DNA from 2 places in the Nonomuraea sp. B1E8 genome. Region 1 is predicted to be linked to the other one. Evidence: riboswitches for the same ligand, from Rfam matches in the RefSeq annotation. Region 1 holds a riboswitch; the other holds the start of a gene.
The links. Region 1 has a riboswitch for thiamine pyrophosphate ahead of thiC (phosphomethylpyrimidine synthase ThiC). Riboswitches for the same ligand answer to the same signal wherever they lie in the genome.
Positions count from the first base shown of each region.

Region 2: another riboswitch for thiamine pyrophosphate. It lies ahead of thiO (glycine oxidase ThiO); the one in region 1 lies ahead of thiC (phosphomethylpyrimidine synthase ThiC).

Region 1 is NZ_JBDPLS010000001.1:89,085-94,018, forward strand. Features, by position in the region: gene ABGA98_RS00415 (cytochrome P450) at 1-527, shown strand, start outside; gene thiC (phosphomethylpyrimidine synthase ThiC) at 708-2,312, opposite strand; TPP riboswitch at 2,305-2,417, opposite strand; gene ABGA98_RS00425 (hypothetical protein) at 2,469-2,627, shown strand; gene ABGA98_RS00430 (hypothetical protein) at 2,666-3,013, shown strand; gene ABGA98_RS00435 (universal stress protein) at 3,027-3,860, shown strand; gene ABGA98_RS00440 (cellulose binding domain-containing protein) at 4,008-4,934, shown strand, end outside.
Region 2 is NZ_JBDPLS010000009.1:376,245-381,178, reverse strand. Features, by position in the region: gene ABGA98_RS29295 (thiazole synthase) at 1-723, opposite strand, end outside; gene thiS (sulfur carrier protein ThiS) at 716-916, opposite strand; gene thiO (glycine oxidase ThiO) at 913-2,049, opposite strand; TPP riboswitch at 2,039-2,155, opposite strand; gene ABGA98_RS29280 (FAD-dependent oxidoreductase) at 2,215-3,378, shown strand; gene ABGA98_RS29275 (Rv2175c family DNA-binding protein) at 3,409-3,783, shown strand; gene thiE (thiamine phosphate synthase) at 3,761-4,399, shown strand; gene ABGA98_RS29265 (polyprenyl synthetase family protein) at 4,441-4,934, opposite strand, start outside.

The DNA.
Region 1 (4,934 bases):
CAATGGTGTTCATGCTGCTGGTGGCCGGCCATGAAACCACTGTCCACCTGATCGGCAACGGGACGTTCCTGCTGCTGCAGGAGCGGGGCCGATGGAGCCGGCTACGCGCCGAGCCCGAGCTGCTGCCGGCCGCCATCGAGGAGTTCATCCGGTACGAGCCGCCGGTCGCGAGGACGACGCAGCGAACCGCCACCACGGCGATCGAGCTCGGCGGCCGGACCATTCCCGCCGGCTCCCGGGTGGTGGTCAGCCTGGCGGAGGCCAACCGTGACCGGGCCCGCTTCACGCACGCCGGCGAAGTGCGGCTGGACCGTGCGCAGAACCCGCATCTGGGTTTCGGGCACGGCCTCCACTACTGCCTGGGCGCGCCGCTGGCCCGTCTGCAGGCGCAGATCGCCTTCGCCGCGCTGATGACGCGGTTCCCCCGGCTGGACCTGGAGGTGCCGGCCGACCAGGTCGGCTGGCGATCCGACTTTCAGCGCGGCGTGACCCGGCTACCCGTCCGGCTTCTCGGCAGCGGTCACTGAGCCACCGTGGTGGATCTGGAAGGGCTGCCGGCTCTTCGATCTCTCGCTCGACCTCACCCAGATCCTCGCCCACGCCAAGAATGAACCCGACTCCATCCTTCCGTGGTGGTGCGACCCCAGATCTTCTGATTCGTGCCCCGCAGGGCCAGCCAGCGGCCGGTCAGTCCTGGTTAGTCCTGGTCAGTCGGCCATCGGCAGGTAGACCCTGCCGCCGCGCCTGGTGAACTCAGCCGCTTTCTCCGCCATGCCGGCCTCGATCGCCTCCTGCGTGTCCAGCCCGTGCTCGTCGGCGTAGCGCCGCACGTCGTGGCTGATGCGCATGGAGCAGAACTTGGGGCCGCACATGGAGCAGAAATGGGCGGTCTTGGCCGGCGCGGCGGGCAGGGTCTCGTCGTGGAACGCCCGCGCCGTGTCAGGGTCGAGCGACAGGTCGAACTGGTCCTCCCAGCGGAACTCGAACCGCGCGTCCGACAGCGCGTCGTCCCACGCCTGAGCCCCGGGGTGGCCCTTGGCGAGGTCCGCGGCGTGGGCGGCGATCTTGTACGTGATCACGCCGGTCTTGACGTCGTCCTTGTTCGGCAGGCCGAGGTGCTCCTTGGGGGTGACGTAGCAGAGCATGGCCGTGCCGTACCAGCCGATCATGGCGGCGCCGATGCCCGAGGTGATGTGGTCGTATCCGGGGGCGACGTCCGTGACGAGCGGGCCGAGGGTGTAGAACGGCGCGTCGTCGCAGAGCTCGCGCTGCAGGTCGACGTTCTCCTTGATCTTGTGCATGGGCACGTGCCCCGGGCCCTCGATCATCACCTGGACGTCGTGCGCCCGCGCGATCGTGGTCAGCTCGCCGAGCGTGCGCAACTCGGCGAACTGGGCCTCGTCGTTGGCGTCCGCGATCGAGCCGGGGCGCAGCCCGTCGCCGAGGGAGAACGACACGTCGTAGCGGGCCAGGAGCTCGCACATCTCGTCGAAGTGCTCGTACAGGAAGCTCTCGCGGTGGTGCGCCAGGCACCAGGCGGCCATGATCGAGCCCCCGCGCGAGACGATCCCGGTCTTGCGGCGGGCCGTGAGCGGCACGTACGCCAGCCGCACCCCCGCGTGCACGGTCACGTAGTCGACGCCCTGCTCGCACTGCTCGATCAGGGTGTCGCGGAAGACCTCCCACGACAGCGCCTCCGGGCGGCCCTTGACCTTCTCCAGCGCCTGGTAGATGGGCACGGTCCCGACCGGCACCGGCGAGTTGCGGATGATCCACTCGCGGGTCTCGTGGATGTCGGGTCCGGTGGACAGGTCCATGATCGTGTCGGCGCCCCACCGGGTGGCCCAGGTCATCTTCTCGACCTCCTCCTCGATGGAGGAGGTCACGGCGGAGTTGCCGATGTTGGCGTTGATCTTGACGAGGAAGTTGCGGCCGATGATCATCGGCTCGGTCTCGGGGTGGTTGACGTTGGCGGGGATGATGGCCCGGCCGGCGGCGACCTCCTGGCGTACGAACTCGGGGGTGACACCCTCCCGCACGGCCACGAACTCCATCTCCCTGGTGACGATCCCCCGTTTGGCGCAGGCCACCTGGGTCACGGGCTCGCCCGCCGCGCGGCGCGCGGCGACCCACGGCTCGCGCAGGCGCGCCAGCCCGCGCCGCACGTCGGTCTCGACGTACGGGTCGGTGTACGGGCCCGAGGTGTCGTAGAGCGTCACCGACGAGCCGTCGGAGAGGTTGACCTGGCGCTTGGGCACGCGGAGGTCGCTTTCGTAGATCTTGGTAAAGGTGGGGACACGCGCGTCGGTCATCGCGCAAACTCCCTTCGCCGGCATTACCCGGAGCAGGTTCTGGCGGTCGGCGGCTCGCAGCCGTCCTCTCAGCCCGGTCCGCACCGGGCTCCCGCGTTGGACGGCGATGATCGTACCCACGCCCATGCCAGGACGAAACATGACATCATCCGCAAAATGGAAGATCCCACGTCAACGACCGCAGCCACCTTCCACCGCGACCCCGGCACGCTCCTGCGCCTCCTCCGCGCGGCCGGATTCGACACCGTCGAGCACGGCCTGAACACCGCCGGGCGCACGTGGCTGAGCGTCCTGGCGATCAAGCGCGAGGTTTGACAGCCCTCTCCAGCGGTACCAACCCCATCAGGGGGACTATGAAAAAGATCGCCGCTGTCGCAGGACTCGTGCTGCTGGCCACGTTCGGCGCTCCCGCCGCCCACGGCGACGGGACGGACCAGCACGAGGTGAGCGAGGAGCAATACCGGACGCTGCTCGCCCAGTGCCGCTACTCCGACACGGGCAGGGCTCGTTGCCGCTCGACGGTCAAGGAGATCTTCCGCATCGGCGCGAGGGACGCCGATCTCGACTGCCGTACGTACGCCGGCGTGACCGTGTGCGGCACGCTCCAGCTCAGCGAGGCCGAGCGCGCCTGCATCCGCGACTCCGAGGAGCACGGCATCACGTTCCGCCGCGCCGAAGTGGAGTGCTACGCCTTCTCCTGAGGGGGCAGACGCCATGATCATCGTTGGGGTCGACGGCTCGCGCGCCGGGCTGGAGGCCGCCGGCTGGGCGGCCACCGAGGCGGCGCTGCGCCGTACCCGGCTGACCGTGGCCCACGCGGTGCCTCGGTGGGTGTGCGAGGAACTGTCCGCCCGCTACGCCGAGGTCGCCCGGTGGATGCGCGACGAGGCGAACTCGGTGCTCACCGCCGCACGCGACCGGGCGCTGCGCGAACGCCCCGCGATCATCGTCAAGACCACCCTGCTGCCCGGCGACCCCCGCTCCGCGCTGATCAAGGCCGCCGAACAGGCCGACCTGCTGGTCGTCGGCGGCCACGGCATCGGCGGCGTACGCGGGCTGCTGGTCGGATCCGTCGCCCACGGGGTCGCCGCCCACGCCCGTACGAACGTCGTCGTGGTCGGCGAGCGGCCAGCGGCGCCCCGCGGCGAGATCGTGGCCGGCACCGACGGCTCGCCTCACGGCCTGCGGGCACTCGGCTTCGCCTTCGCCGAAGCGGAGCTGCGCGAGGCGCGGCTGCGGGTCGTACAGGCGTGGGCGTGGCCGCGGCCCGGCGGCTTCGTCCCCGCCGACCCCGAGAACGAGCAGCACACCCTGCACCAGCTGAAAGACCTGCTGGCCGAGCGCCAGGAGCGGCACCCGGACGTGGAGGTGCTGCCCGAGGTCGTGCACGGCCACCCCGTCGAGGTGCTGAAGGAGGCGGCCGGGGGCGCCGACCTGCTCGTCGTCGGCTCGCGCGGGCACGGGCAGCTCGCCGGCATGTTGCTCGGCTCGATCAGCCAGGCCCTGCTGCACCACTCCCCCTGCCCCCTCGCCGTGGTGCGGACCTGACCCCCGCAGTGGTGTGACCTTCGGCGCGGTGCGGGTCTGAAAGTTACATCCGTCGCCGCAGGTCACCGGGGCGGGCGTGCACGCTTGCTTCCCGCCGCGGACCGGCGCTTCCTACCATCTGCGCAGGCGACGACGGGAGAGCAGACGATGCGCAGGATCAGCGCCGTGCTGGCGGCGATGCTGGCCGCGGCCGCCGCGGTGTTATTCGCGACGACCGCGCCCGCCGGCGCCGCCGCGACCAGGATCATGCCCCTGGGCGACTCGATCACCGGCTCCCCCGGCTGCTGGCGGGCGCTGCTCTGGAACAGGCTCCAGAACGCCGGCCACACGAACATCGACTTCGTCGGCACCCTCCCGCCCCAGGGTTGCGGCGTCGCCCACGACGGCGACAACGAGGGCCACGGCGGCTTCCTGGCCACCAACGTCGCCGCCCAGAACCAGCTGCCCGGCTGGCTCTCCGCGACCCGGCCCGACGTCGTGCTCATGCACTTCGGCACGAACGACGTGTGGAGCAACATCGCTCCGGCGACGATCCTGGGCGCGTTCACCACGCTGGTGAACCAGATGCGGGCGAGCAACCCCGCCATGAAGATCCTCGTCGCCAAGATCATCCCGATGAACCCGTCCAGCTGCCCCGACTGCGCCCAGCGGGCCGTGGCCTTCAACAACGCCATCCCCTCCTGGGCCGCCGCCACCACCACCGAGCAGTCGCCGATCACGGTCGTCGACCAGTGGACGGGGTTCAGCACGGCCACGGACACCTACGACGGGGTGCACCCCAACGCCGCAGGCGACCAGAAGATGGCCGACACGTGGTATCCGGCGCTGGTGGACGCCCTGGCCGGCGCCGACCCCGACCCCGATCCCACCGACCCGCCTCCGGGTGACTGCGCGGCCGCGTACAAGAACGCCGGCCAGTGGCAGGGCGGCTTCCAGGGCGAGGTCACCGTCACGAACACCGGCACGGCGCCCATGAACGGGTGGGAGGTGCGGTGGACGTTCGCCGACGGGCAGCGGATCAACCAGATCTGGAACGGCACGCTGAGCGCCAGTGGCTCGTCGGTGATCGTGCGC
Region 2 (4,934 bases), on a different contig from region 1:
GCGGCGGCGGGGGATGCGCCCCGCCTGGCGGGCCAGACGCCCGGCCGTCACGGCCTCCCGCATGGCCGTGGCCATGAGGTCGGGCCGCTGCGCCCGGGTGACCGCCGTGGCCAGCAGGACGGCGTCGCAGCCCAGCTCCATCGCCAGGGCCGCGTCGCTGGCCGTGCCGATGCCCGCGTCGAGGATGACCGGCACGGACGCGGCCTCCACGATCAGCTCGATGTTGTGCGGGTTGCGGATGCCCAGCCCGGAGCCGATCGGCGCGCCCAGCGGCATGACGGCCGCGCAGCCCGCCTGCTCCAGGCGCCGCGCCAGCGCCGGGTCGTCGCCGATGTACGGCAGCACCACGAACCCGTCGGCCACCAGCCGCTCGGCCGCGTCGAACGTCTCGATCGGGTCGGGCAGCAGCGTGCGCTCGTCGGCGATGACCTCCAGCTTGACCCAGGGCGTGCCGAGCGCCTCGCGGGCCAGCCGCGCCGTCAGCACGGCCTCGCCCGCGGTGAAGCAGCCCGCGGTGTTGGGGAGCACCTTGATGTCCCGCCTGCGCAGCACGTCGAGGACGGAGCCGCGGGCGTCCGGGTCGAGCCGCCGCATGGCGACCGTGGTCATCTCGGTGCCGGACGCGGCCAGCGCCTGGTCGAGCACCTCGAGCGACGGGGCGCCGCCGGTGCCCATGATGAGCCGGGACGAGAACTTCTCCCCGGCGATGATCAGATCATCCACCTTGCACCGCCGTCAGGACCTCCACGCGGTCGCTGTCGCTGAGCGCCGTCGTCTCCCAGGCGCTGCGCGTGACCACCTCGTCGTTCACGGCCACGGCCACTCCGGTGGTGGCCGCGGTCAACGTGCTCACGGCCTGCGCCACGGTCGTGCCGTCGATCACCTCGTGCGCGGTCCCATTGATCATCACAATCATGAAATTTCCTGAAACCTTCCCGGCGAGCACAGCGCCGCCAGCTCGCCTTCTTCGCCCAGCAGGACGGCCGTCGTCAACGGGGCCAGCAGCACGCCGCCCCGATGGTGCCCGGTGGCCAGCGTGAGCCCGGGCGTGCCGCTCGGGCCGATGACGGGCAGGTTGTCCGGCGTCCCCGGCCGCAGCCCGGCCACCACGTCGGCCACCTCCAGCTCGGTGACGCCCGGCACCAGCTCCCTGGCGTCACGCAGCAGCTCGTAGAGCCCGCCGGCCGTCACCCTGGTGTCGAACCCCATCTCCTCCTGGGTGGCGCCGACGACCAGCTCGCCGTCGCCCCTGGGGACCAGGTAGACGGACGAGCCGTGCACGGTGCCGCGTACGCACCGGCCGAGCAGGGGCTGGGCGGAGCGCAACCGCATGATCTGCCCCTTGACCGGCCGGACCGGCACCCCGGCCAGCCCGGCGCTCCACGCCCCGGCCGCCAGGATCACCCGCTCGGCCCGCAGGTGCCGCGGCACGCCGCCATCGGCCACGGCGGAGGCCGGGACGTCCGGTGGCGCGAGGCGTACCCCTGTGACCCTGCCGCCGTCACGCAGGAGCCCGCTCACGCGCGCCCGCACCAGCGGGACGCCCAGCCGGTCGAGGGCGGCGAGCAGCGCAGCCGTCACGCGGCGCGGATCGACCCAGGAGTCGCCGGGAGCCAGCAGGCCGCCGCGCACGGCGGGGGCCAGCATGGGCTCACGGCGCCGGCACTCGCGCCCGGTCAGCCGCTCGACCGGCAGCTCCAGCTTCTCCATGAACGCGGCCAGCTCGTCCAGCGCCGCCAGGTCGTCGGCGCCGAACGCGACGTCCAGCGTGCCGTTCGTACGGAAGTCGAGCGCGGCCGGCCCGGAGAGCCCGGCGTCCCCGGCCAGCTCGGCGGCGAAGGACGGCCAGCGGCGCAGCGCGGCCATCCCGAGCCGCAGCAGCGGCGCCTCGGTGTAGGTCACCTCGCTGACCGGAGCCAGCATCCCCGCGGCCGCGTGCGAGGCCCCCGAGGCGGGCGCCGGGTCGGCCACGGTGACCGGCCGGCCGGAGCGGGCCAGCCGCCAGGCGACCGACAACCCGACGATCCCGCCGCCTACGATCACGTCCACATGCGCTCCCTTCGCCGGCATGACCCGGATCAGGTGTCTTGCGGTCGAAGGCCCGGTCAAGCCTTCCTCTCAGCCCGGTAACGGCCGGACTCCCGCGCGTCTTTCCCTCACCAGCGTACGGCCTCGGTGTCATGCCCGGACACCGCCCCCGTTATGGTCATGGACGTGAAACACGTCGTCGTCGTCGGAGCAGGACTGGCCGGCCTGCGCACCGTGGAGGCGCTGCGCTCGAAGGGCTTCGCCGGGCGCGTCACCATGGTCGGCAGGGAACGCCACCGCCCTTACGACCGCCCGCCCTTGTCCAAGGCCGTGTTGTCGGGGGAGGCCGACGACAGCTACGTCGGCGCCGACCTGGCCGCGCTCGGCGTCGAGTTCTGGCCCGGCGTCAGCGCCAAGTCGCTGCGCGCGGGGGTCGTGGAGACGACCGAGGGGGAGCTGGGCTACGACGGCCTGGTCATCGCCACCGGAGCCGACCCGATCAGGCTGCCCGGCGACGGTCCCCAGCACGTGCTGCGCACCCTCGACGACGCCCACGAGCTCAGGGCCATGCTCGTCCCCGGCGCCCGCGTCGCGATCATCGGCGCCGGCTGGATCGGCGCCGAGGTCGCCACCGCCGCACGCCGGGCCGGGTGCGCGGTGACGGTGATCGAGGCCGGCCCCGCGCCGCTCGCCACCGCGGTCGGCGCCGAGATCGGCGCGCGCACCGAGGCCTGGTATTCCGGCATCGACCTGCGGCTCGGCGCCATGGTCGACTCCGTGGACGAGGGCGGCGTGCGGTTGGTGGGCGGCGCGTTCGTCGAGGCCCACGTGGTCGTCACCGGCATCGGCGTGCGTCCCGCCGTCGAGTGGCTCGCCGACGCGGACATCGACCTGCACAACGGTGTCGTCACCGACGAGCATCTGCGCGCCTCGTTGCCCGGCGTCGTCGCCGTCGGCGACTGCGCCGCCTGGTGGTCGCGCCGCTGGCGGACCCGGCTCCGCGTCGAACACTGGGACTCCGCGCTCAACGCGCCCGAGGTCGCCGCCGCGACGCTGCTCGGCGAGGACGCCGTCTACGATCCCGTGCCCTACTTCTGGTCGGAGCAGTTCGGGCACATGCTGCAGTACGCCGGCCACCACCCCGCCGGCGAACGTCTTCTCTACCGCGGTGACACGGAGGGTAAATGGTCGGCCGTCTGGCTCACCGCCGACGACGCCCTCGCCGCCGTGCTCGCCGTCGATCGGCCGCGGGAGCTCGTACAGGGCCGCAGAATCATCGCCTCGGGCCAACGCCTCGATGCCAAACGCCTGGTAGATCCCGAAGTGTCCCTACGAGATTGTGTTGTTTGAGCAAGCGCGCCATGTGGTAGTTGTGGTTTCGTGACACTTTCTGTTGCACAGATCGACCGGGAGACCGAGCAGCTCGTCGACGAGTGGCTCACTCTCCCCGAAGTGGCCTCACGCCTCGACCTTCCGCTGGGGCGGGCCAAGCAACTCCTCAAGGACCACAAGCTGCTCGGCGTACGCAGAGGCAGCGGCGGGCCTCAGGTGCCCGCGGTGTTCCTCGACGGAAAAGACGTGATGAAGGGCCTGCCCGGCACGCTGACCGTGTTGCAGGACGCCGGCTACGACGACGTCGAGTCGCTGCGCTGGCTCTTCACCCCGGACGAGTCCCTGCCGGGGTCGCCCATCGAGGCGATCCGGGCCGGCCGTCACACCGAGGTCAAGCGGCGTGCCCAGGCTCTCGCTTTCTGAGGCCCGCCTCTATCTCTGCACCGACGGCCGCCGCGACCGCGGCGACCTGGCAGAGTTCCTCGACTCCGTGCTGGCCGGCGGCGTGGACATCATCCAGCTGCGGGAGAAGGGCTTGGAGGCCCGCGAAGAACTCGCGCTCCTCGAGATCTTCCGCGACGCCTGCGACCGGCACGGCAAACTCCTGGCCGTCAACGACCGGGCGGACATCGCCCACGCCGCCCGGTCCGACGTGCTCCACCTGGGGCAGGACGACCTTCCTGTGACGGTCGCGCGAGAGATACTCGGCGACGACATCGTCATCGGAAGGTCCACCCACTCCGCTGCCGAGGCGTCCGCCGCGGCCGTGGAGCAGGGCGTCGACTATTACTGCTGCGGCCCCATCTGGCCCACCCCGACCAAACCCGGCCGCCCGGCGCCCGGACCGCCGCTGCTCAGGCACGCGGCGGCGCTCGGCACCTCGCGGCCGTGGTTCGGGATAGGCGGCATCGACCTCGACAACCTCGACGAGGTCATGTCGTACGGCGCCGAGCGGGTGGTGGTCGTACGCGCGATCACCGACGCGGACGATCCGGGGGCGGCGGCGGCCGAGTTCGCCAAACGCCTGGCGGCTCCCTGAGCCGAACGCCTGGCGGCTCCTGACTGGCCCGCCCGGCCGCCTCAGGTCTTGCGGGACGTGGCGGCGATGGCGAGCTCGGTCAGGGCGGAGCGGGCCTCGGCCGTCACCGGCGACTCGTCGAGGGCGGACAGCGCCTGCCCCAGATAGTCGCCGATCAGGTCCTCGCACTCCCGCAACGCGCCGGTGTCGTCGATGATCTCCCGCAGCGTCGCCACCCCGGCCTCGTCCAGCTCGGGGTCGCCGAGCAGCCGCCGGACGGTCCGCGCGGCCCCGGGGGACGCGGCCGCCAGCGTGCGGGCCACGAGCATCGTCCGCTTGCCCTCGCGCAGGTCGTCGCCGGCGGGCTTGCCCGTCTGCGCCGGGTCGCCGAACACCCCGAGGATGTCGTCCCTGAGCTGGAAGGCGATCCCCACGCGGGTGCCGTAGCCGGTGCACAGCTCGTCCATCCACGGCGCGCGCTTCTCGCCGGCGAGCACCAGCCCGAGCCGCAGCGGCTGCTCCACCGAGTATTTTCCGCTCTTGAACAGCGCCACCC